One region of the Nocardia pseudovaccinii genome, then DNA from elsewhere that is predicted to be linked to it. Evidence: riboswitches for the same ligand, from Rfam matches in the RefSeq annotation. Region 1 holds a riboswitch; each other region holds the start of a gene.

What was found. Region 1 has a riboswitch for S-adenosylmethionine ahead of metX (homoserine O-acetyltransferase MetX). Riboswitches for the same ligand answer to the same signal wherever they lie in the genome.
Region 2: it holds a riboswitch for S-adenosylmethionine, as region 1 does, so the genes downstream of both, ACQPZ2_RS04245 (rhodanese-like domain-containing protein) here and metX (homoserine O-acetyltransferase MetX) in region 1, are expected to answer to the same signal.
Region 3: it holds a riboswitch for S-adenosylmethionine, as region 1 does, so the genes downstream of both, ACQPZ2_RS32515 (amino acid ABC transporter permease) here and metX (homoserine O-acetyltransferase MetX) in region 1, are expected to answer to the same signal.
Region 4: it holds a riboswitch for S-adenosylmethionine, as region 1 does, so the genes downstream of both, ACQPZ2_RS03425 (aminotransferase class V-fold PLP-dependent enzyme) here and metX (homoserine O-acetyltransferase MetX) in region 1, are expected to answer to the same signal.

Annotation. Positions count from the first base shown of each region.
Region 1 is NZ_CP192074.1:8,735,140-8,740,702, forward strand. It holds gene ACQPZ2_RS39470 (NADP-dependent isocitrate dehydrogenase) at 1-153, opposite strand, end outside; gene ACQPZ2_RS39475 (MFS transporter) at 433-1,926, opposite strand; gene ACQPZ2_RS39480 (TetR family transcriptional regulator) at 2,059-2,802, shown strand; SAM riboswitch class IV at 2,846-2,956, shown strand; gene metX (homoserine O-acetyltransferase MetX) at 3,381-4,493, shown strand; gene ACQPZ2_RS39490 (TetR/AcrR family transcriptional regulator) at 4,509-5,198, opposite strand; gene ACQPZ2_RS39495 (oxygenase MpaB family protein) at 5,335-5,563, shown strand, end outside.
Region 2 is NZ_CP192074.1:927,141-932,703, reverse strand. It holds gene ACQPZ2_RS04255 (FAD-dependent oxidoreductase) at 1-1,215, opposite strand, end outside; gene ACQPZ2_RS04250 (Rv0361 family membrane protein) at 1,569-2,024, shown strand; SAM riboswitch class IV at 2,090-2,206, shown strand; gene ACQPZ2_RS04245 (rhodanese-like domain-containing protein) at 2,221-2,637, shown strand; gene ACQPZ2_RS04240 (O-succinylhomoserine sulfhydrylase) at 2,634-3,848, shown strand; gene ACQPZ2_RS04235 (hypothetical protein) at 3,965-4,636, opposite strand; gene ACQPZ2_RS04230 (hypothetical protein) at 4,684-4,824, opposite strand; gene ACQPZ2_RS04225 (hypothetical protein) at 4,828-5,563, opposite strand, start outside.
Region 3 is NZ_CP192074.1:7,222,014-7,227,576, forward strand. It holds gene ACQPZ2_RS32505 (glycosyltransferase) at 1-746, shown strand, start outside; gene ACQPZ2_RS32510 (hypothetical protein) at 833-1,546, opposite strand; SAM riboswitch class I at 1,879-1,972, shown strand; gene ACQPZ2_RS32515 (amino acid ABC transporter permease) at 1,982-2,977, shown strand; gene ACQPZ2_RS32520 (amino acid ABC transporter ATP-binding protein) at 2,974-3,753, shown strand; gene ACQPZ2_RS32525 (ABC transporter substrate-binding protein) at 3,773-4,747, shown strand; gene ACQPZ2_RS32530 (LLM class flavin-dependent oxidoreductase) at 4,752-5,563, shown strand, end outside.
Region 4 is NZ_CP192074.1:763,874-769,436, reverse strand. It holds gene ACQPZ2_RS03440 (hypothetical protein) at 1-458, opposite strand, end outside; gene ACQPZ2_RS03435 (hypothetical protein) at 463-807, opposite strand; gene ACQPZ2_RS03430 (YbaB/EbfC family nucleoid-associated protein) at 811-1,323, opposite strand; gene ACQPZ2_RS03425 (aminotransferase class V-fold PLP-dependent enzyme) at 1,591-2,913, opposite strand; SAM riboswitch class IV at 2,959-3,072, opposite strand; gene ACQPZ2_RS03420 (LysE family translocator) at 3,186-3,821, shown strand; gene ACQPZ2_RS03415 (DHA2 family efflux MFS transporter permease subunit) at 3,866-5,293, opposite strand; gene ACQPZ2_RS03410 (MarR family winged helix-turn-helix transcriptional regulator) at 5,375-5,563, shown strand, end outside.

The sequences.
Region 1 (5,563 bases):
CTTGTCCCGATATTCGATGCCGAGGTCGTAATACTCGAGGTTCACATCGAGATACGGGTGGATCAGCTTGTCCTTGATGAACTGCCAGATGATCCGGGTCATCTCGTCGCCGTCGAGTTCGACGACGGTGCCTTCAACCTTGATCTTGGACATGGATCTTCGTGTCCTCCTAGGATGGTGCCCTTATTGCACGGCCAGGCGAACACGCTTGTGAGCGGACCCCAGCTGTTCCAACAGACAACGTATATGTCCCGCGTTGTCCGCGAGACGAGTGGTGCAAACAAGACAAGCGTACTGCTGCCATTGTTCTCACCGCGCGGGCAGCCCCCCATGTGAAGCCGCCCGAAATTGTTACCGACAAGTAGGTCGGACCCTGCCGAAATAGCGATGTCCGGGCATCCCATCGGACACCCGGACATCGCTATTTCAGGGTCAGACCGCGACCGGAATCCGCACGTCTTCCTCGGATCCCTCGATCAGGTTTTCCGGCTTGTCCCGAATCATCAACGCGATCACCGGAATTGCCGCGAGGAAGAATCCGGCGCCGACATAGAACGCCACGTCGTAGCTGTGGATCGAAGCGCGGGCCATCAGGTTGTCCATCGCCGGATTGTTCTGCGCGAAGGCCTTGGCCGTCTGCACCGAGATGGTGGTGAGCAGTGCGGTGCCCACCGCGCCGCCGACCTGCTGTGCCGCGTTCAACAGCGCACTTGCCACACCCGAGTCCTCCTCCTCGACCTGATGCAGCGCGACGGTCTGCATCCCGACGAACAGCGGGCCCATACCCAGCGCGATCAGCACCTGCGCGGGCAGCACGCTGGCGGCGTAGCTGTCGCCGTAGCTCAGCTGTGCCAGCCACACCAGACCCAGCACACCGAGCACGGCCCCGGCCACCATCAGCGGGCGCGGGCCCAGCTTCGGCAGCAGCGCGCTGGTGACACCGGCGGAGATCGCGATGCCCGCCGGGAACGGCAGGAAGGCGAAACCGGCCTTCAGCGACGAGTAGCCGAGGGTGATCTGGAAGTAGTAGCTCAGGAACAGGAACATCGCGAACATCGCGATCGGGATCAGCAGCGCGGCCAGGAAGGCGCCACCGCGGTTGATCTCACCCGGAATATGCAGCGGCAGCAGCGGATTCGACGAACGACGCTCGATTGCGACGAAGGCGATCAGCAGGGCGACGCCGATGACGAGCAGCCCGAGGGTGCTGCCGGCCAGCCAGCCGTCCTCGGCGGCGCGGCTGAATCCGTACACGATGGCGATCAGACCGAGCGTCACGGTGACGGCGCCGGGCACGTCATAGCCGCCGGTGCGCGGTGTCGGCACATCCTTGACCACGAAGGCCAGCGCGCCGAGCAGCGCGAGCAGCGCGATCGGGGTGTTCACCAGCAGGCACCAGCGCCAGGAGGCGTATTCGGTCAGCGCACCACCCGCGATCAGGCCGAGTGCCGCACCACCCGCGGAGATACCGGCGAAGACGCCGAACGCGGTCGCACGCTCCTTGGCCTCGGTGAAGGTCACCGAGAGCAGTGACAGTGCCGCGGGCGCGAGCAGCGCCGCGAACGCACCCTGCAGTGCCCGTCCGGCGAACAGCTCAGCACCGTTCTGCGCCAGGCCCGCCACCGCGGACGCACCCGCGAAGCCGACCAGGCCGACGATGAAAATCCGACGCCGCCCGAGGTAGTCGGCCATCCGTCCACCGAGCAGCAGCAGCCCGCCGAAGATCAGCGTGTAGGCGGTCAGCATCCACTGCCGATTGCCGTCGCTGATGTCGAGATCCTGCTGGGCGAACGGCAGCGAGATGGTCACGATGGTGGCATCGAGAACCACCATGAGCTGGGCCAATGCGATCACCCCCAGGGCCCACCAGCGTGCCGAACTCGTTTGCTTCTCCAGAACTTCCACCGCTGTCGCAGTCTCGCTCACCTTGGTCTCCTCGTCCGAAGTTCGTGCAGCCATCCTGTCATGGGCAGACATTTGTCGTCAAGAGAAAAATGTCGCACTACGACATTTGGCTGTTAAAGACACAAACCGTCCCGATTGCGCTAACATGAGGGCATGCTCGAGTCATCGACGCCGATCGGCGCGAGCGCCACAGCCGAGGACGCTGTGCGCGCCCCAGCGAACCCAGGGCCCAGTGCGCCCGGCAGCCCGGGGCTGCGCGAGCGCAAGAAGCAGCAGACCCGGTTGCGCATCATCGAGGTGGCGCTCGACCTGTGCGACGCACAGGGATTCGACGCGACGACGGTCGAACAGATCGCGGACCGCGCGGATGTGTCCCCGCGCACGATCAACCGGTATTTCGACAGCAAAGAAGCCATCGTCCTCGGGCCGGTCAAGGACTTCGGACTCGCGATCGCCGAATGCCTGCGTGGACTCCCGGTCACCGGCAATGAGCTGCGATCGCTGCGCGAGGCCTTCCTGCTGGTCGTCGACCAGGCCGCGGTGAATACCGAGGGACCGCTGTCGTTCCGGCGCTTCCAGCAGATGCAGCGGATCCTGCGCAGCAGTCCGACGGTCAGTGCGCAGAGCATGGAACTGGCCGACGACAAGAACGCCGCGATCGCCGACGCGATCGCCGAGCGGCTCGGCACCCAGCCCGACGCGCTGCCGGTGCGACTGGTCGTCGGCGCCTGGCAGTTGATCGGCCACCTCAGCATGGAGTGCCAGAACTCGATCTTCGACGCGGAGGACACCGCTGCGGCCGCCGCGGAGGCCCGCACCGGATTCACCACGTCGTTCGACGAGTTCATGCGCGTGTGCACCGGGCAGCCCGCGACCGAACCGGTGGACAACCGGTAACGGATTTCAGTCGCCGACGGCGCGGCGGTTACCATGTCCGTCAGGTCATGAGTGCCAGCGCGAAGCCCCGGCTTGCTGGACGGCAACCCTCCAGCAGCGGTGGGGTGCTCCGGGTGATGACCGGGCTTTCGATGGTCGAGAGCAAGCGCGCACTTCAGGAGGTATTTCCGATGAGTTGTTGTCCGTTACCCAGATCCCGATAAGACCTGCTGGCGAACAACCCTTTGGAGCACGACATGAGTGACCCCATCGCGTCCGCGGCCACACTCCCGGTCTACCGGACCGCGGCCCGGTTCAGTCGGGTAGCTAACATCGAGGATGTGCGTTCCCTCGTGATTCCCCCGGCATCGGCGACGCACTGTCCTCAGCGGGCTGGTTTCACGGCGGCGACGACGTGAGCGAGCGAACCATCGACACAGCACCCTCGGTCGCGACGGAGCCGAGCGCCAGCGAGGCGGAGTCGTGAGCGAGCGCAGCGAGCGAACCATCGACACAGCACCCTCGGTCGCGACGGAGCCGAGCGCCAGCGAGGCGGAGTCGTGACCGTGACCGACCCTCGTACCGCGCGTTCGTCCGCGGTGGCACTGCCACCGCCGGACGGGAGGCTCGGCATCATTGCCATCGGGGACGTGCGGCTGGAGACCGGCGCGGTCATCCCGGACGTTCATCTGGCCGTGCAGCGCTGGGGTGAGCTCTCCCCCGCACTGGACAATGTGGTGCTCGTCGAGCACGCGCTGACCGGCGATTCGCATGTCGTCGGGGTGCCCGACGATATCCATCCGCTGCCCGGCTGGTGGGACGGCATGGTCGGGCCGGGCGCACCGGTGGATACCGACGAATGGTGCGTCATCGCGACGAATGTGCTCGGCGGCTGCAAGGGCAGCACCGGCCCCTCGACGCTGGCGCCGGACGGAAAGCCTTGGGGCGCAAGGTTTCCGGAGATCTCGATCCGGGATCAGGTGACCGCGGAAGCGGCGCTGCTCGATCTGCTCGGCATCGAACGGCTGGCCGCCGTCGTCGGCGGTTCGATGGGCGGCATGCGGGTGCTGGAGTGGATGGCCGGCGCGCCGGAACGGGTCGGTTCCGCGCTGGTACTCGCCGTCGGCGCACGCGCCACCGCCGACCAGATCGGCACGCAGACAACGCAAATCGCCGCCATCAAGGCCGATCCGGACTGGCAGGGCGGCGACTACCACGACACCGATCGCGCCCCGACGACCGGCATGGGCATCGCCCGCCGCATCGCACACCTGACCTACCGCACCGAGGGCGAACTCGATCACCGCTTCGAGAACAACGCGCAGGGCGACGAGGATCCGCGCAACGGCGGCCGCTATGCGGTACAGAGCTATCTGGACCACCAGGCCGAAAAGCTTTGCAGTCGTTTCGATCCCGCCACCTACGTGCTGCTGACCGAGGCGATGAACCGACACGACATCGGCCGCGGGCGCGGCGGCATCGCAGCTGCCCTCGCCGCCATCCCGGTGCCGTGCGTGGTCGGCGGCGTCGACTCGGATCGCTTGTACCCGTTGCGAACTCAACAGGAACTGGCCGACGGACTACCGGGCTGCGAGGGCTTGGAGATCGTGCACTCCCGCGACGGCCACGATGGCTTCCTCACCGAAGCCGCCGCCGTATCCAAATTGCTCACCGAAACAATGCGACTGGCGCGAGTCGGTCGCAACAGCTGAAAGTTCGGCGTCCCATCATTCGGTCGACTGTGCGGCGGGGGCGCCGACGAGCAGTTGGACGATGGAGTGGACGAAGTCTTCCAATCGCTCGCGCGGGTACTCGTCCGGCGCGCTGACAGCGAGCCTGCCGAGCATCTCGGCGACGCTCAGTACCGCATTGGTAAGTAGTGCGGAATCCATTCCCGCCCAACGTGGATCGAGTGCGATGCCCGCGCGGACCAGGGATTCGGCTTGGGTGAAGACGCCGGTGCGGGAATCGGCGAGTGCCGCACGGTATTCGTCGGGGGCGCTGCCGGGAGTGGCGAGGATCAGGCGCCAGCGCGTCGGATTCTCCAGTGCGACACCGACGAACGCTTCGACCGTGGCCGAGGCCGCAGTCACCGGATCGGCACCGAGCAGATCGGTGGGCAGGGTCGCGGCGACCTGCTCGAGACCGCGTTCGCGTTCGCGTTCCAGCAGTGCCGCAACGAGTTCCGCGCGAGTCTTGAACACGGTGTACAGCACCGGTTTCCCGACGCCCGCCTCCTGTGCGACCGCCTCCATGCTCAGCTGGTGCAACTCCACCCGGCTCAGCACCGCGTAGGCGGCGTCGAGCAGTTGGACACGGCGCTCCTCGGGAGGCAGGCGTGGCGCGTATCGCCGTCGCGGCCGGTCCGGCGCGGTGCGCGATTCCGTCACTGTCGATTCACCTCCATTCGCGTCCATCCTGTCAGCATCGGCCTCCGGTTACGGAATCCGTCCGAGAACAAATGCTACGGGGCCGTTGTATTGCATGGCAGCAATTGCTACGGTTGCGTTGTATTCGCCGATTCAGGAGGGCGAGCAGGCAAAGGAGCAGCAGATGTCCTTCGATCCGACCACTCTTCGCCGGGACGACTACGGGTTCTTCGGCCCGGATTCGCCCAGCTGGAAGATCTGGACCGCGCCGACCGCCGTGATCGGCTTCCAGCGCGCGGTGGTCCTCGAGCACTTCGACCCGTTCCTGACCGCGGCCGTCGCCGATTCGCAGGGCATCTACACCGACCCGCGCAGCCGACTGGACCACACCTTCGCCTACTTCCTGCTCGTCG
Region 2 (5,563 bases), 2.0 Mb from region 1:
CACGCTGTCGTCGAGCAGGCAGGCAACGGTCTCGTTGGCGTCGCCCTTGGTGTGGCCGATGAGGCCGACCGGACCGCGCTTGATCCAGCCGGTGACGTAGGTGGCGGGCAGATAGCGGTCCGCACCGTCGGCGTCCTCGTCGGCGAGGACGCGTCCGGCCTCGTTCGGAACGACACCGGCCTGATCGTCGAACGGCAGGTTGGTCAGGTTCTGCGACAGGTAACCCACGGCGCGGTAGACGGCCTGGACATCCCAGTCCTTGAACACTCCGGTGCCCTTGACATTGCCGGTGCCGTCGAGCTGGGTGCGCTCGGTGCGCAGGCCCGCGACCTTGCCGTCCTCGCCGAGGATCTCGGCCGGGGACTCGAAGAAGTGCAGGAACAACTTGTGCGGGCGGTTACCGACATCGCGGATGGCCCACTGCTCCAGCGTGTTGGCGATCATGTCGACCTGCTTGGAGTGCCGGCGCGCGGCCTCGGAGCCCTCGTCGTAGTCGATGTCCTCGGGATCGACGATGACCTCGATGGTCGGGGAATGATCGAGTTCGCGCAGCTCGAGCGGGGTGAACTTGGCCTGCGCCGGGCCGCGGCGGCCGAAGACGTGCACCTCGATCGCCTTGTTGGCCTTCAGGCCGTTGTAGACGTTCGGCGGGATCTCGGTCGGCAGCAGTTCGTCGCCGGTCTTGGCCAGCACGCGCGCCACGTCGAGTGCGACATTGCCGACACCCAGGACCGCGACCTTCTCCGCCTCCAGCGGCCAGGTGCGCGGCACGTCCGGATGCCCGTCGTACCAGGAGACGAAGTCCGCGGCGCCGTAGCTGCCGTCGAGGTCGATGCCGGGGATGGGCAGCGCGCGGTCGGCGTTGGCGCCGGTGGAGAAGATCACCGCGTCATAGAACGTGCGCAGATCGTCGAGGGTGATGTCGGTGCCGTAATCGATATTGCCGAGCAGGCGGACCTGCGGCTTGTCCAGCACCTTGTGCAGGGCGGTGATGATGCCCTTGATGCGCGGATGGTCCGGCGCGACGCCGTAGCGGATCAACCCGAACGGCGCGGGCATGCGCTCGTACAGGTCGATGCTCACCTCGGCATCGGACTTCATCAACGCGTCGGCGGCGTAGATTCCGGCCGGCCCCGCGCCCACGATCGCGATGCGAAGCGGGCGAGGCCCCGCGGTGTGCGCGCCAGGCCCGGAGGAGGCAGCTTGCGTAACCACGGAGGGCCCGTGCGCACCGCTAGTCGACTCAGCACTCTGTTCGGTCATCTTTTACGCGCACCCTTATGGTCGAAATAATTACGGCGTCAGTCTTAGCTTAGGCTAACTTGACGCACCCTCTCGGTCGCATCTGCTGATGCGAACAGGCGGCCATCTCGGCTATGACAGCAGGCCGCAGTCTCGCGATTCTATCGGTGGCACAGCGCGCACCCTGCGGCGGTGCGTACACCGGGTGTTTGCTGCCCCGGCCCACCTACCGTGACTACCCGCTCTGCGCACATCTATCAAATCCGCGCGGCACGCGTCTCGGGGCCGAATGCCGGATACCGCCGTCCACCAGGGATGATCGACCCATGACAGAGCAGCAGGGCACCGATGAAGAACCCGTAATCGAGGTCGATCAGACCGATCGTCGCTCCATCGCGCCGTTCATCGCGGCGGCCGTCTTCGCCGCTGTCGTGCTGGTCGCGATCGTGCTCGGTGCGGTGCTTTCGCCCGCTGAGAAAAATGTCACAGAATCGGACAAGATCGCGGCCGCGGTGCAGCGCTACGCGGAGGCCCGCGCCACCACCGACAGCACGCCGCCGCCTGCCGTGGCCTGTCCGGGCTTCGACGAGAGCAAGACGCCGCTCGCCGGTCAGTTCGGCGGGGCCGCGGCCGGAAAGTCGATCAAGGTGACCAAGATTGAGAATGCGATGGTCGACGGCGATAAGGCCAAGGCGACGGTGACCATCGCGGTCGACGGCCGGGAAACCCCGGCAACCTGGAATCTGACCCGCTCCCAAGACCGATGGATCGTCTGCGGTTGATTCCTTGTGCGCGGTGCGAAATGGGGTTTGACATGGCGGCCCCTACCCAGGCAATCTCATTTTCAGGTCATGAGTACCAGCGCCAAGCCCCGGCTGGCTGGTCGGCAACCCTCCTCCGCGGTGGGGTGCTCCGGGTGACGACCTGGCCGTGTACCGAAACCCAGGTGCGGCAAGCGTGGATTCACAGGAGGATCGCATGACATATGCCGGTGACATCACCCCACAGCAGGCGTGGGAGTTGTTGCAGGACAATCCCGAAGCTGTCTTGGTAGACGTGCGCACCGAGGCCGAATGGCGTTTCGTCGGTGTGCCGGATACGACCTCGATCGAACGGCCGACGGTGCTGATCGAATGGGTCGACAGCAACGGCGCCCGCAACGGTGAGTTCGTCGAGCAGCTGACCAAGGCGCTGGAGGGGCGGGATCCGGCCGCACCCGTCGTCTTCCTCTGTCGCTCCGGACAGCGTTCCATCGGTGCGGCGGTCGCCGCGACCGGGGCCGGCATCGCCCCGTCGTTCAATGTGCTGGAGGGCTTCGAAGGCCCGATCGATGAGCTCGGACATCGCGGCGGCTCCGGCTGGCGCGCCATCGGCCTGCCCTGGCGGCAGTCATGATCACCGGCGGTTCGTTCGACAAGCCGCTGCCCGAGGGCGTCGGTCCCGCGACGCTCGGCGTGCGAGGTGGCCTGCGCCGCTCGGGATTCGAGGAAACCGCCGAGGCGCTGTATCTGTCCTCCGGTTTCGTCTATGAGAGCGCCGAGGCGGCCGAGGCCGCGTTCACCGGCGATATCGAGCATTTCGTGTACTCCCGCTACGGCAACCCGACGGTCGCCATGTTCGAGGAGCGGCTGCGTCTGATCGACGGCGCCGAAGCATGTTTCGCTACCGCGAGCGGCATGTCGGCCGTATTCACCGCGCTCGGTGCGCTTCTGGGCGCGGGCGATCGACTTGTGGCCGCGCGCAGCCTGTTCGGCTCGTGCTTCGTGGTCTGCAACGAGATCCTGCCGCGCTGGGGCGTGGAGACGGTCTTCGTCGACGGCGATGATCTGGATCAGTGGGAGCAGGCGCTTTCGGTGCCGACCCAGGCCGTGTTCTTCGAGACACCGGCCAATCCGATGCAGACGCTGGTCGACGTGCGCCGGGTGACCGAACTCGCACACGCCGCGGGCGCGAAAGTGGTGCTGGACAACGTCTTCGCCACGCCGCTGCTGCAGCGCGGTTTCGAACTCGGTGCGGACGTGCTGGTGTATTCGGGCACCAAGCACATCGACGGTCAGGGCCGGGTGCTCGGCGGTGCGATCCTCGGCGCCCAGGACTACATCGACGGTCCGGTGAAAAACCTTATGCGCCATACCGGTCCGGCGCTGAGCCCGTTCAACGCGTGGACCCTGCTCAAGGGCTTGGAGACCATGCCGCTGCGTGTGCGCCACTCGACCGAATCCGCACTGCGCATCGCCAGCTTCCTCGAGAGCAACAAATCCATCTCATGGGTGCGCTATCCGTACCTGGAGTCGCATCCGCAGTACGACCTGGCGACCAGCCAGATGAGCGGCGGCGGCACCGTGGTCACCTTCGAACTGAACGCGCCGGAGGCCGAGGCCAAGAAGCGCGCCTTCGAGGTCCTCAACCGCCTGCGCATCATCGATATCTCCAACAACCTCGGCGATTCCAAAACCCTCATCACCCATCCCGCCACCACAACCCACCGCGCCATGGGACCTGAAGGGCGCGCCACCATCGGCCTGTCCGACGGTGTCGTCCGGATCTCGGTTGGGCTCGAGGATGTCGAGGATCTGCTGAGCGATTTGGACTACGCGCTCAGCTAGACGTGACGTTGGTGGCCGGTTTCCGGCGGCAGGCGCCGCCGGAAATGCGGCCGACCTTCTTTACATAGACGTGGATCAGGTGCCAGGACCAGCGGGCGATGATCGCCGCTGGGCACCTAATTCGCAGGTTTCGGCGAAGAGTTCTGCGCCCATTTGGTCGTACCGTCGGGCGCGTTGAGCGTCTCGAACAGTTCCACGGCCGAAAGCATCAGGACCGGTCCCCCGGCAGCAATTGTCCCCAGAATGCCGCCGATCCCCGCACCGGCGATCGCGGCAGGTATGCAGCCGACCGCGAACAGCGGCAGGCCCACAATGCATCCGGTGACGCCCCCTACGACCAGGCCGATCACGGTGCCGACCCATGTGCCGAGCGTGGCGGCGAGCCCCAATCGGGTCGAGAACTCCGCCATCGCGGCCTGGTTCTCGACCGGCGATGCGATCGGCGTCGCGGTCGGCGCGGCGGCGGGTCTCAGCTCACCGGGCGTCAACCGCAGCTCCTTCGCGTCTTTGCTGAGTGTGGAGTCGACTGTGAGCACCTTGTCGCCCACGGTGAATCGCGTTGGCATGACCAGCACGGGTGCGCCGCTCTCATCGCGAATCGTGAACGAGCTGTGCTCGTGGTCGAGTTCGAAGGTCCCTCCCGAGAGCGTGGTTGTCACAACACGTTCCACCGAGGTGACCTTGTACTCGATGTCATGTTCGGCGGGCGCTTCCGCGTGGGCGGTTACCGGCGCGATTGCCGCAACACATGCGATACCGATCGCCGCGATGCGCGAGGTTTCGATCACGAAATGTCCTTTTCTATTTCCTGGTCGGGCATGTTCTATTTCCTGGATCAGGCATGCGAGACGGACCTGCGCATCCCGATTGTCGTTTCACCGCAGGGCATTCCGGTCCCGAGCCAGCAGCGGTCGGCACCGAAGAAATCGGCGAAGTCCTCGATCAGCTCGAAACTGGAGATGGCATCGATGTCCACGCCTCAGTCGCCATCGTGCCCATCCGAGAAGTAACTGGGGACGCACGCGCGATCCAGCCGGGCGGGATACGGGTCGCCCAATCGGACCGGTAGGTGGCCCTTCCGATACGCACGGTCCACGTGGATCTGCGATAGCGGTTCGGAACCGAGTGCCCGGAACTCCCACCGTGATCCCGTGGCATCCGGTTGCCAACCGTCCGGATCGATCGCGTACACCCGCTGGACCAGTCGGTCGACGACGACGATGGCGTAATGGGCGTTGTGTCTCGCGGCGGTGCTCACCCGCCACCATCGCCGATCTCGCTCGTAGAGCACTTCGGACGACCGGAGCGCAGACGGCCCGGCATCCGGCCACGGCTGCGAGATGATGAGCGCAATACGTTCACCGACCGCAGTGAGGGTGCCCCAGCGCTGATAGGTATGCGCCCGGTCCAGGCCAGTGACGGCGGCGACGTCGCCCAGCCCCGCCGTATGGTCGAGGGCGGCGGCGGCAGCTTCCAACATCCCGGCGTCGATCTCGTTCGCGAGCACACTGTGCACTCGCAGCAGGGCCAGTTGGAACTCGCGCGCCTGCACGAATTCCAGCTCACCGTCTTCATAGCGTGTCCAAGCCTGTGGTCCGAGCCCGCTCAGCTGGCCGGCAAGTCCGACGAGAATGGTCCGCACGGATCGTGACAGCCATAACCGTTCAGTTGCCCACATATCACGAGAAAAGGCATACCCGCCGCCTTCTACTTGC
Region 3 (5,563 bases), 1.5 Mb from region 1:
TCGATGCCGATGTGCGGCTGGCACCGAATGCGATCGCCGCGGCGGCCGCCGAATTGCGCCGCAGCCGAGCCGCATTGTTGTCACCGTGGCCGTACCAGGTGACCGAATCGCTGGCCGAGGCGCTGGTGCAGCCGCTGCTGTGCTGGTCGTGGGCGACGAGCCTGCCGATCGCGGCCGCCAATCGCAGCCTGCGCCCCTCGACGGCCGTGGCCTGCGGCCAGTTCCTGGTGTTCGACGCCACCGCCTACCACGCCATCGGCGGGCATGCCGCGGTCGCCGCGAGCCCGACCGAGGACCTGGATATCGCTCGCGCACTGCGTCGCTCGGGTCGCCGGACCGCGCTGGTCACGGCAGGCCGAGCGGCGAGCACCCGAATGTATCGTGGCGCAGCCGAACTGGAGACCGGTTACAACCGCTGGCTGTGGTCCGCCTACGGCGGCACGACAATCGGCGGCGCGGCGGTGGGAGCCGTTGCGACACTGGCCTACTGGGCGCCCCCGCTGGCGGCGATCGGCGGCCGAGGCTCGGTACGCATCGCCGGTCTCATCGGCTACGGCGCCGCGGTCGCCAGCCGCCTGCTCGCGCGCTCGCTGGAACGCGGCACCACGACCCGCACGGACGCCCTTGCGGCCCTGGCACATCCGATCTCCATCGACGCCTACCTCCGCCTCTGGACCCGCTCCCGCCGAGCCCACCGCACCGGCGCGCTGACCTGGAAATCCCGCCCCCTCGCCCCCAACCACTGATCAAGATCAGGTGGAATCCGTGGCGGCATCGCCCGAGTAGACCCAGCCGCCAGTGCCACCTGATCTTGATCGGTGGGGCCCGTGGATCAGCGCACGGTGGTGAGTCCTACGGTCGGGAGGAAGAAGCAGGACTTGGTGCCGTTGTCGACGGTTCCGAAGACTGCGGCGAGTACCGTGCCGGATCCGGTGTCGACCGGAACCGCGCGCACACCGCCGACCGGGAATATGGCGAAGAAGTCTTGGACGGCGCGTTCGGCCAATGGCCTTATCTCGGCCGGGGTTTCGGCGGGCACCATCGTGCGGACCACATCGGAGATCGATCCCATGGCGGTGATGCCGCTGCGGCCATTGGCCAGGTTGACCCAGGCGACGTTCATGCCCGAAGCATTCGTGCCGTCCGCGCCGAGGCCGTAGGGGACGAAGGTGAACATGACCTGGCCCGCCTTGACGGCGGCCGGGTCGAGTCCTGGAATGGCCACCGTGGTTTTGGGCCACGGCCCCGGGACCGCGCCCGCCACCGCGGGCACCAGACCGAGGCTGCCGGTGTCGGAGCAGAACGGCGCGACCGCCGGGTACAGGAACGGGTCGATGCCGAAGGTGCGCAGCGCCTCCACGACGGCTCGGTAACCGGCGAACAGATCACCGGGTGCGGCTTGGGCCGACGGTGCGGTCGCGGCCGGAACGGCGGGTGCGGGTATCGGCGCCGGACCCGCGGCGGCGATGCCGGGGGCGGCGAGAGTCATCGCGGCCGTACCGGTCGCGATAGCGGTTAGCGTGATCAGACGGCGCAGCAGGGTCACGGCGGACCTCCTCATCGTCGGGCACGAATCGAGGTCCGAGAGTACTCCGGCAAACCTTCGCAACAGCGTCTATTTCGGCAGGCGACACGTTCGCGCCGCGCGTCCCGATGGACCGCCGCGGCGATCCGCGGGCGGGCGAACCGGACGAAGAGCACGCGGAAAACTTGGTTCGAAATGCCGCGATCCACCGCACGACCGAGCCAATAGTGCCTGCTCACGACCATGCAAACAAGGTCTGCGCTCACGCTGATTCGTACCCTTGTGCCAGACTTCGCCTGCTTCGCATGATATTTCGGCTAGACCCATTGACCGACCCGTGCTCGGCGTCGGACACACCATCCAGAGCGACCGAGAGACCTGGCTCATCGACGTCGCAGCAACCCCCCGGTCACCGGGTGCGGGTGCTTCCGCCGGGAACGATGGAGGAACCGAAATATGAGCGCATCCGTCGCATCCGATACTCCGGTATCGGATGTCCCGATACCGGCTGCACCCACCGCCACCGTAAGCAGTACCGACGAACCGGCGATCGCCAAGTCCTGGCATCCGTGGCGCTGGGTCGTCAGCGCCATCGCGCTGGTGCTGCTCGCGCAGTTCGTCCACGGACTGGCCACCAATCCGGGCTGGGATTGGTCGACGTTCGCGAAGTACTTCACCGCGAAATCGGTGCTGTCGGCGCTGAAGGTCACCTTGGAGCTGACCCTGTGGGGTACGGCACTCGGATTCCTGATCGGTACGGCATTGGCGATCGCCCGCCTGTCGAATAATCCGGTGCTGCGGGTGATCTCGTGGGTCTATATCTGGGCGTTCCGCTCGATTCCGCTCATCGTGCAGCTGCTGTTCTGGTTCAACATCGCCTACCTTTACCACACGCTTTCGCTCGGAATCCCGTTCGGCCCTTCCTTTCTCACCTTCGAGGTGAACGGGGTGATCAGCGGTTTCACCGCGGCGGTCATCGGACTCGCATTGCATCAGGCGGCGTATGCGGCCGAGATCATCCGGGCCGGATATATTTCGGTCGATCCGGGGCAGCTGGAAGCAGCTGCGGCACTCGGCATTCCACGGGTGCGCCAGTTCCGCACGGTCATCGTCCCGCAGGCCATGCGCTCGATTCTGCCGAATGCGACCAATGAGGTGATCAGCCTGTTCAAGGGCACCTCGATCGTCTCGGTCATGGCGATCGCGGAACTCTTCTACCAGGTCCAGGTGATCTACGGCCGCAACGGCCGGGTGGTGCCACTGCTCATGGTGGCCACCGTCTGGTACATCGTGCTGACCACGATTCTGTCGGTGGTGCAGTTCTATATCGAACGCCACTACGCCAAGGGCGCGCACCGCACGCCCCCACCGACACCGGTGCGGAAGGTCTGGCGCCGGTTGCGCGAAATCGCCGAAATCGGTTCCGCAGCACCACGCGGAGCGACTCGATGAGCGCGCCGGTGGCCCCGGCTCCTGCGGTACAGGTGCGCGGGGTGCGTAAGTCCTACGGCAGCACCGAGGTACTCGGTGGCATCGACCTCACGGTCCACGCCGGTGAGGTGGTCACTGTGATCGGACCGTCCGGCTCCGGCAAGTCGACGCTGCTGCGGGTGGTCAACCACCTGGAGTCGCTGGATGCGGGCACCGTGCACATCGACGGCGAACTGATCGGATATCGGCTGCGTCGCAATAAGTTGCACGCGCTGTCGGACCGCGAAGTGCGCAGACAGCGCTCGCATATCGGCTTCGTCTTCCAGCAGTTCAATCTCTTCCCGCATCTGACGGTGCTCGACAATGTCACGCTCGCACCGATTTCCGCGCGGGGTCGCCCGCGTGCGGAAATCGAGGCCGAGGCACGGGATCTGCTCGAGCGGGTCGGTATCGGCGACCTGACCGACGCCTATCCGCGGCGGCTGTCCGGCGGACAACAGCAGCGCGTTGCCATCGCGCGCGCGTTGGCGCTGCGACCGCCGGTGATCCTCTTCGACGAACCCACCTCCGCGCTGGATCCGGAGCTCGTCGGCGAAGTCCTCGATGTGATCCGCGATCTCGCCGACGGCGGGACCGCGCTGGTGATCGTCACCCACGAAATCGGTTTCGCCCGTGAGGTCGCCGACACCGTCGTATTCCTCGACGGCGGCGTGATCGTCGAACAAGGTCCGCCCGCCGCCGTACTCGACAACCCGCAACACGCGCGCACCCGCGCATTTCTGTCCCGAGTCCGCTGAGCGCGGTGCGCGCTCCACGATGAACAGGTATTCGATGAAGCTCTCTGCCCTGGTCGGCCTGGCCGCCACGGTCGCCTTGCTGGCCACCGGCTGCGGCACCGATCCGGACGCGGAAAACTCCGCGCAGCCCGCCGGTTCGATCACCTTCGACCTCTCCCCCGGCCAGTCCGGCCGGATCCACGCCGCCGAGGTCGATGCCATCGCCGCTGAACTGCCGCAGGCCATTCGCGACCGCGGCACGCTGGTGGTCACCGGATCCGGGGGTGCCGCACCGCCATTGCGGTTCTACGCCACCGACGATAAGACCATCGTCGGGTCCGAGATCGATTTCGCCTCGCTCATCGCGGACATCCTCGGGCTGAAACTCGTTGCACAGGTGGCCGATTGGTCACAGAACTTCGTGCGGGTCGACTCCGGCGAGGCCGATGTCTTCATCTCCAACGTCACCGTGACCGAGGAGCGCAAGGAAAAGTACGACTTCGCCACCTACCGCAATGACACTGTCGCGCTGGAGATCCCGAAGCAGAGCACGCTCGATTACAAGGATCGTAAGAGCCTGGCGGGCAAGCGGATCGGCGTCGGCAGCGGCACCAATCAGGAGCAGCTGCTGGTCAAGTGGAACGAGCAGAATATCGCCGAGGGCTTGGCCCCGATCGATATCGCCTACTTCCAGCAGGTCACCGACTATTACCTGGCGCTGGCCTCGCAGCGTTTGGACGGCTACATCGGCCCGAATCCGTCCGCGATCTATCACAGCACCACCGCGAATCAGACCAGGATCGTCGCAACCTTCTCCGGCGCCGGTGACGCATTGCAAGGCGAGATCGGTGTGCTCACCAAGAAGGACAACGGGCTGATCGGCCCTATCAACAAGGCCATCGACAATGCCATCCAGACCGGCACCTACCAGCAGGTCATCGACCGCTGGGGGTTGAAGACCGAGACCGTGCCGAGTTCGCGGATCAATCCGCCCGGCCTACCGAAGAAGTCGTGATCGCATGAAGTTCCTGCTGTTCACCCTCGTCTCCCGGGTGCCGGATCCGAATACCGGTCGGCTGCCCGAGACCAGGGAGCGACTGCTCGATATCATCGGCCAGGCCCGCACCGCCGAGGAACTCGGCTACGACGGGTTCGCCGTCGGCGAGCGGCACGAGGATCCGTTCCTCTCGGCCGCACCGCCGGTGATCCTGTCCCATATCGCCGCGGTCACCTCGCGGATCAGTCTGTTCACCGCCGTCACGACGCTGAGTCTGTTGGATCCGGTGCGCGCGTTCGAGGACTATTCGACGCTGGACAATCTCTCCGGCGGCCGCCTCGAACTCATTATCGGCAAGGGCAACGGTGCCGCCCAGGCGAAGCTGTACCACGTCACCACCGAGGACCAGTGGGATCGCAATCGCGAAGGCTACGAACTGTTCCGGGCGCTGTGGGACAGCGACACCGTGACCTGGTCGGGCCGATTCCGTCCGGAGCTGGTCGAGGCCAAGGCGCTGCCGCGGCCCTGGCAGCCGCGCATCCGCATCTGGCACGGCAGCGCGACCAGCCGCGATTCGGTGGAACTCGCCGCACACCACGGTGATCCGCTGTTCTCGGCGAATGTCACCAATCCGATCGAACCGTATGCCGAACTGGTACGCCACTATCGGGAGCGCTGGGAACACTACGGGCACGATCCGGCCGACGCCCTGGTCGGCGCGGGCACGGCGGGATTTCATGTGGCGCGCACGTCACAAGTGGCCCTCGATGTGTACCGCCCGATCTTCGAGGCACGACTGGCATTGGCGCGCAAGCTCGGGCTGCCGATCGTCTT
Region 4 (5,563 bases), 1.8 Mb from region 1:
TTGCGCAGCGCCTGTGTGATGGCGGTGCGAATCGCGACCTGCATCGCCGCCGCCTCGGCCGTACTCGCACCGAGGGTCGGCACCGCCGCCGCGGCGGCCGCGGCCAACTGAATGGCGGTGTAGATCAGCATCGAGATGATGTACAGCTTGATGGCCAGAATCAGCGATGCGTAGATCCGCAGTGCCAGGGCGATATCGCGGAGCAGATCGGTGAGCGTCTCGACCGCCTGCATCGTCTTCTGCCGATAGCGTTCGATCGCGTCGTGGGTCTCGCCCTCGATATGGCCGAGTGCCTCTTGGAATTTGGTATCGATCTTGCCGGAGTACTTCTCCAGCGTATTCGCCATCGCCTCGGCCTTGTTGCCCAAACTGAACAGCTTGGTCTCATCCGCCTTCGGCCAGCGATAGACGACGACCGCCGCCACCGGCTCCAGCGCCGCTGGTATCTGCAATCCCATGCGGTTATCCCTTGCCGTTCTCGTCGAGAAGACCGGTGATCTTCTCGACGGCCGACTCGAAGTCCCCATCGGTCGTAGTCACGGCATCCGCGACGGCGGTGAAACGTTTTTGGAGCGATCCGAGCAGGCTGACCACGCCGTCGAGCATCTCGGTCGCATCCTCGACAGGGCCCAGGAAGTTCCGCAGGAAGGCCTGTCCGAATTCGTCATCGCCGATGCCATCGCCGTCCTCGCTCAGCGCGCTGGTGAATTCCGCTACCTCGGTGGCGAATTCGGTGCCCAGCGAACCGATTTCGGTCGCGATCGAACGGAACTGCTCGGGATCGAGCCGGAAGTTGCTGTTGCCCATGACCTACCAGCCCTTCCAGTGCGGGCCCTCGTCGTCCGGATCCGCGTCCAGCCGCCGGGGGAACTCGATCTGCGGTTCCGTTTCGGGCTCCGGCGGAGGCGGCGGCAGGATATTCCCGTCGGGCCGGGCGATCGTCGGCAGTTCGCCGAACGGATCCTCGGGCAGCCCGACCTCCGATACCGCCGCCAGCACCGGCGCCAGGCGCGCGTCGAGCTGCTCCTTGGCGGCCCGGGCCGCGGCCTGCGCCGCCTCGGTCATCGCCGCACCGAGCCGCTCCGGATTCGAGCGCTTGAACGCCTCCGGCGCCACCCACACATCCAGCGGAATGCCCGCCGAATTCGCCGTCACCCGAACCAGCTGATCCTGGGACCAGCCCTGCACTGTCAGGTTGGCCAGCTCGGATTTCGCCGCGCCGAACTGCTCTAGCTGCCGCTCATAGACATCGGACATCTGGTCGACTCGGCCGCGCATCCCGTCCGTCCAGGACTGGAGCGCGTCCCGCTCTGCCGAATTCATTCAGCCGCCTTTCCGTTCCCCCCGCCCCGGCCGGACGAGTGCCATCACCCTTCTAGACGCAAGGGCTGGAGTGGCGGTTCCGTGGTGGCGCAAATTGTTCGGTGAATTCTTCAGAGCGAAGCCTGCGTGCCCGAGGGATCACGCCAGCCTGGCCGAATCCGCTTGCGAGGTCCCGCGCATGTTCTTCCGATGCTCGTGGATTCATCCGGTCCTCGGACCGCGTCGGCCGATGCCGCGCGGCGGCTACGACTGCGCGGGCGGCTCCGATCAGCCGATCGAGCAGGGCGCGGCACCGTCGTTGGCATCGGGGCGGGCAAAGGGACGGGTCTCGGGTGTCGGATTCCAAAGTCCGTCAGTACTGGCGTATTTCCACGACGCCCCCTCGTCGACCAGGGTGGCGATGGCATCGACCAGCCGATCCACATCGCCGGAGCTGGTACCGAGGCCGATGCTGGCACGCAGCGCACCGTCCAGGCCGAGCCGCTCGAGCAGCGGGTGCGCGCAGAAGCGGCCGTCGCGAATACCGATGCCGTGTTCGGCGGAGAGATAGGCCGCGACGTGTCCGGGGACGAATCCGTCCAGGGTGAAGGCGACGATGCCGACGGTGTCGGGGCTGTCGTCCCAGATGCGCAGCAGGCTGACACCCGGAATCGCGGACAGCCCGGCGCGCAGGCGATCGGCGAGCCGTCGCTCATGCGTGGCAAGGGTTTTCGGATCGATCGCGCACAGCGCGTCACATGCGGCGGCGAGTGCGGCCGCGCCGAGGACATTCGGCGAACCGGCCTCGTGACGCTGCGGTGCCGATGCCCATTCCGCGCCGGTAGTGGTGACCTCGCGGACCGCCCCGCCGCCCGCCAGATACGGTTCGGCGGCATCCAGCCAATCCCGGCGTCCGACAAGCACTCCCGCGCCGAACGGTGCGTAGAGCTTGTGACCGGAAAAGGCGAGGTAGTCGATTCCGGTGGCGCGCAGGCTGATTCGACGATGCGGTGCCAGTTGCGCGGCATCGACCAGTATCCGCGCACCGCACTGGTGCGCGATGGTGGCCAGGCGCTCGAGCGGCAGCACCTCACCGGTCACATTCGACGCGCCGGTGACCGCGAGCAATGCCGCCGGCTTACTGCACAATTCGGCGATCAGCTGACGGATCGTCTCCTCGACGGTCGCCGCGGCCTTGACGACGCGGCGACCGCGCCGGGTCCAGGGCAGGAAGTTCGCATGATGTTCGATATCCAGCACCACGGTGTCGCCGGGCACACAGGCGGCGAGCAGATTCAGCGAATCGGTGGTGTTGCGGGTGAACACCACGACCTGGTCGTCGGCGGCGTCGAGGAAGCGGGTGACCGAACCGCGCGCGGCCTCATAGCACTCGGTGGAGATCCGCGAGGCGTAACCGGCGCCGCGGTGCACGCTCGCGTAGAACGGCAGCAGCTGCTGCACGCGGTCGGTGACCTGCGCCAATGCCGGTGCGCTAGCGGCGTAGTCGAAGTTTGTGCAGGTGGTCGTTCCGCCCTGCACGAGCGGCACCTGGAGGTCGTCGCCGGAAACCCGGGCGAGGGAAGCACAGCTCTGCTCAACTACAGCGGTCATCACAAATCCCATCGGCTGTAGGACCCGAAATCAGGTGATCATCCGAGTCCGCGCTTGCCGCACCCGGTCGGGCTGCGGCCTGGTCGTCACCCGGAGCACCCCACCGCGGAGGAGGGTTGCCGACCAGCTAGCCGGGGCTTGACGCTGGTACTCATGACCTGAACCGAGATTGGCAGATGCCGCACCGCCCTGTCAACCGGCTCCTTTCTGCATATACATGCAGTCTAATAAATAACCTTGCAATCCAGGGTGATGTGCGGTCTGATCGAGAGGTGACGCTTTCCCTGCTGCTCAGCTTTGTCGGCCTGTGCATTCTGCTGTCGATCACGCCCGGCCCGGATTCGTTCCTGGTGCTGCGATTCTCGATCGTGGACGCGCGCCCTGGCATTGCCGCGGCGATCGGCTCGGCATTGGGCGGGATCGTGTGGGCGGTGGTGGTCGCGGCGGGCGTCGCCGCCCTGCTGGAACAGTCCGCGACCGCCTACCGGATGCTCAAGGTGATCGGCGGAATCTACTTGGTGTACTTGGGCATTCGCGCGCTGATCGATCACCGCAAGCAGCGCAGAGCGGGCACCGCCGCGGCGTCCGGGCAGTCGGCCGCGGGGGCCCCCGCCTCGATCCGATCGGCATTCGCCGCAGGCCTGGTTTCGTGCATGTTCAACCCGAAGGTCGGGCTGTTCTACCTGGCGGTACTGCCGCAATTCCTCACCGATGTCACGTTCTCGAACACTCTCGCGCTCGGGGCCATCGAATGCTCCATTGCCGCCGTCGAGATGATCCTGCTCGCCGTGCTGGCGTCACGAGCGGTTGCGATGTTGCGCCGCCCACAGGTTCGCGATCGGCTCGAACAGATCAGCGCGGCCGTTCTCGCCGCACTCGGCATCGGCACGGCCGCTTCCGCCGCGTGATCCGTCATGCGCCTGGCCGGTCGCCACCGACCAGGCGCACGGCGTTACCGGTTCGGCTGAATCTCCTTGCGCCACAGCAATAGTGACGCTATCAACGAGATGACCGACGCTGCCGTGAGCCACCAGAACGCTTGCCGGAACCCGTCATCCACCGACAATCCCGCAGCGGCCGCGCGATACAGCACCACCGCGAGCAATGCCGCTCCGATCGACCCACCGACCCGCTGCAGAATATTCACGAACGATGCCGCATCCGGCAGCTGCTCGGGCCGTGCCGCGGCGTAGGCCGCAGCGATGATCGGCACCCCGGTCAATCCGGTCGCCACGCCGCGGATCAATAGAAGTGCCTGCACGACAACGGGATTCATCGAAGCATCGCCGAGCGCGAACGGCACGGTGACCGCGGCCGTCACTACACTGCCGACCACCGCGACCACGCCCCCGCCGTACCGATCGGTCAACCGGCCGCCGATGGGCAACGCGATGATGCCACCGATCCCGAAGGACATGAGCAACAAGCCCGTCGCGATGAGACCGTCGCGGTGCAGCACTTGAAAGTACAACGGCAGCAATAGCATTGCCCCGAACAGCGACGCACCGGCGAAGAAGTTCGCCACATTCGCCGTCGCGAATACCGGATGCCGGAACAGTCCGACATCGAGCAGGCTCCCGCCACCACCGCGCACCGACCGCACCACGAACAGGCCGAGCGCCAGCACCCCGACCACCACCGACACCCACACCGTCGGCGCGGAAACGCCACCGCGACTGCCGAATTCGCCCAGCCCATAGACCAGCGCCGACAGCCCGACCGCGATCAATGCGAATCCGGTGGCATCGAATCGACCGCCGTTGCCCGACGCCTGCGCCCGCGGTAACAACCGGCGCCCCAGGACGAATGCCACCAGCCCGAACGGGATATTGATCAGGAACAACCACTCCCAGTCCAGATTCGCCAGCATGACGCCGCCGATGGTCGGCCCGACCGCGGGCGCTGCGACCACCGCGATGCCGACGACACTCATCACCCGCCCCAACCGCTGCGGACCCGCGACCTGCCCGAGCAGCGTCTGCCCTGCGGGCACCAATAGCCCCGCGGCCAGACCCTGCGCGATCCGAAAACCGATGAGCCAGCGGATATTCGGTGCCAGCGCACAGAGTCCGGAGGTCACCGTGAATCCGGCGAGCGCGGTCAACCAGACCCGGTCCATTCCGAATTGCCGTCCGAGCCAACCGCACAGCGGCAGCGTGACGGCGAGTGCGAGCAGATACCCGCTCGCGATCCACTGGGCACTGTCCAGCGCCGCACCGAGATCCGTCGCGATGGAGTTCAGCCCGATATTCACCAGCGACGTGTCCAACATGCTCATGACGGCGCCGAAGACCACCACACCGGCCACCCGCCAGACCTGCGCGGGAATGGGTTCGAGTGCGGGCGCGGTGGCGGCGACTGCCGTTCGGGTATCCGACATGGATCCTCCGCTATTTGTAGACAACCTAGATTGCGGAGATTATCAACAATCTAGCTCCTCAACAATAGATACAATTACCGAATGCCCGCTGACCACATTCATCCCCGCGGCCTGCTCCGCTTCCCGACGTACGCGCTCGGCAAGCTGCACAAGGCCGTACACGCCGAGATGGGCACGTCATTGCGTGAACACTGGGTGCTGGTCTGCCTGGAGGAATTCGACGACCTGTCCCAGCAGCAGGTCTCCACCGCGCTCGGCATCGACCGCAGC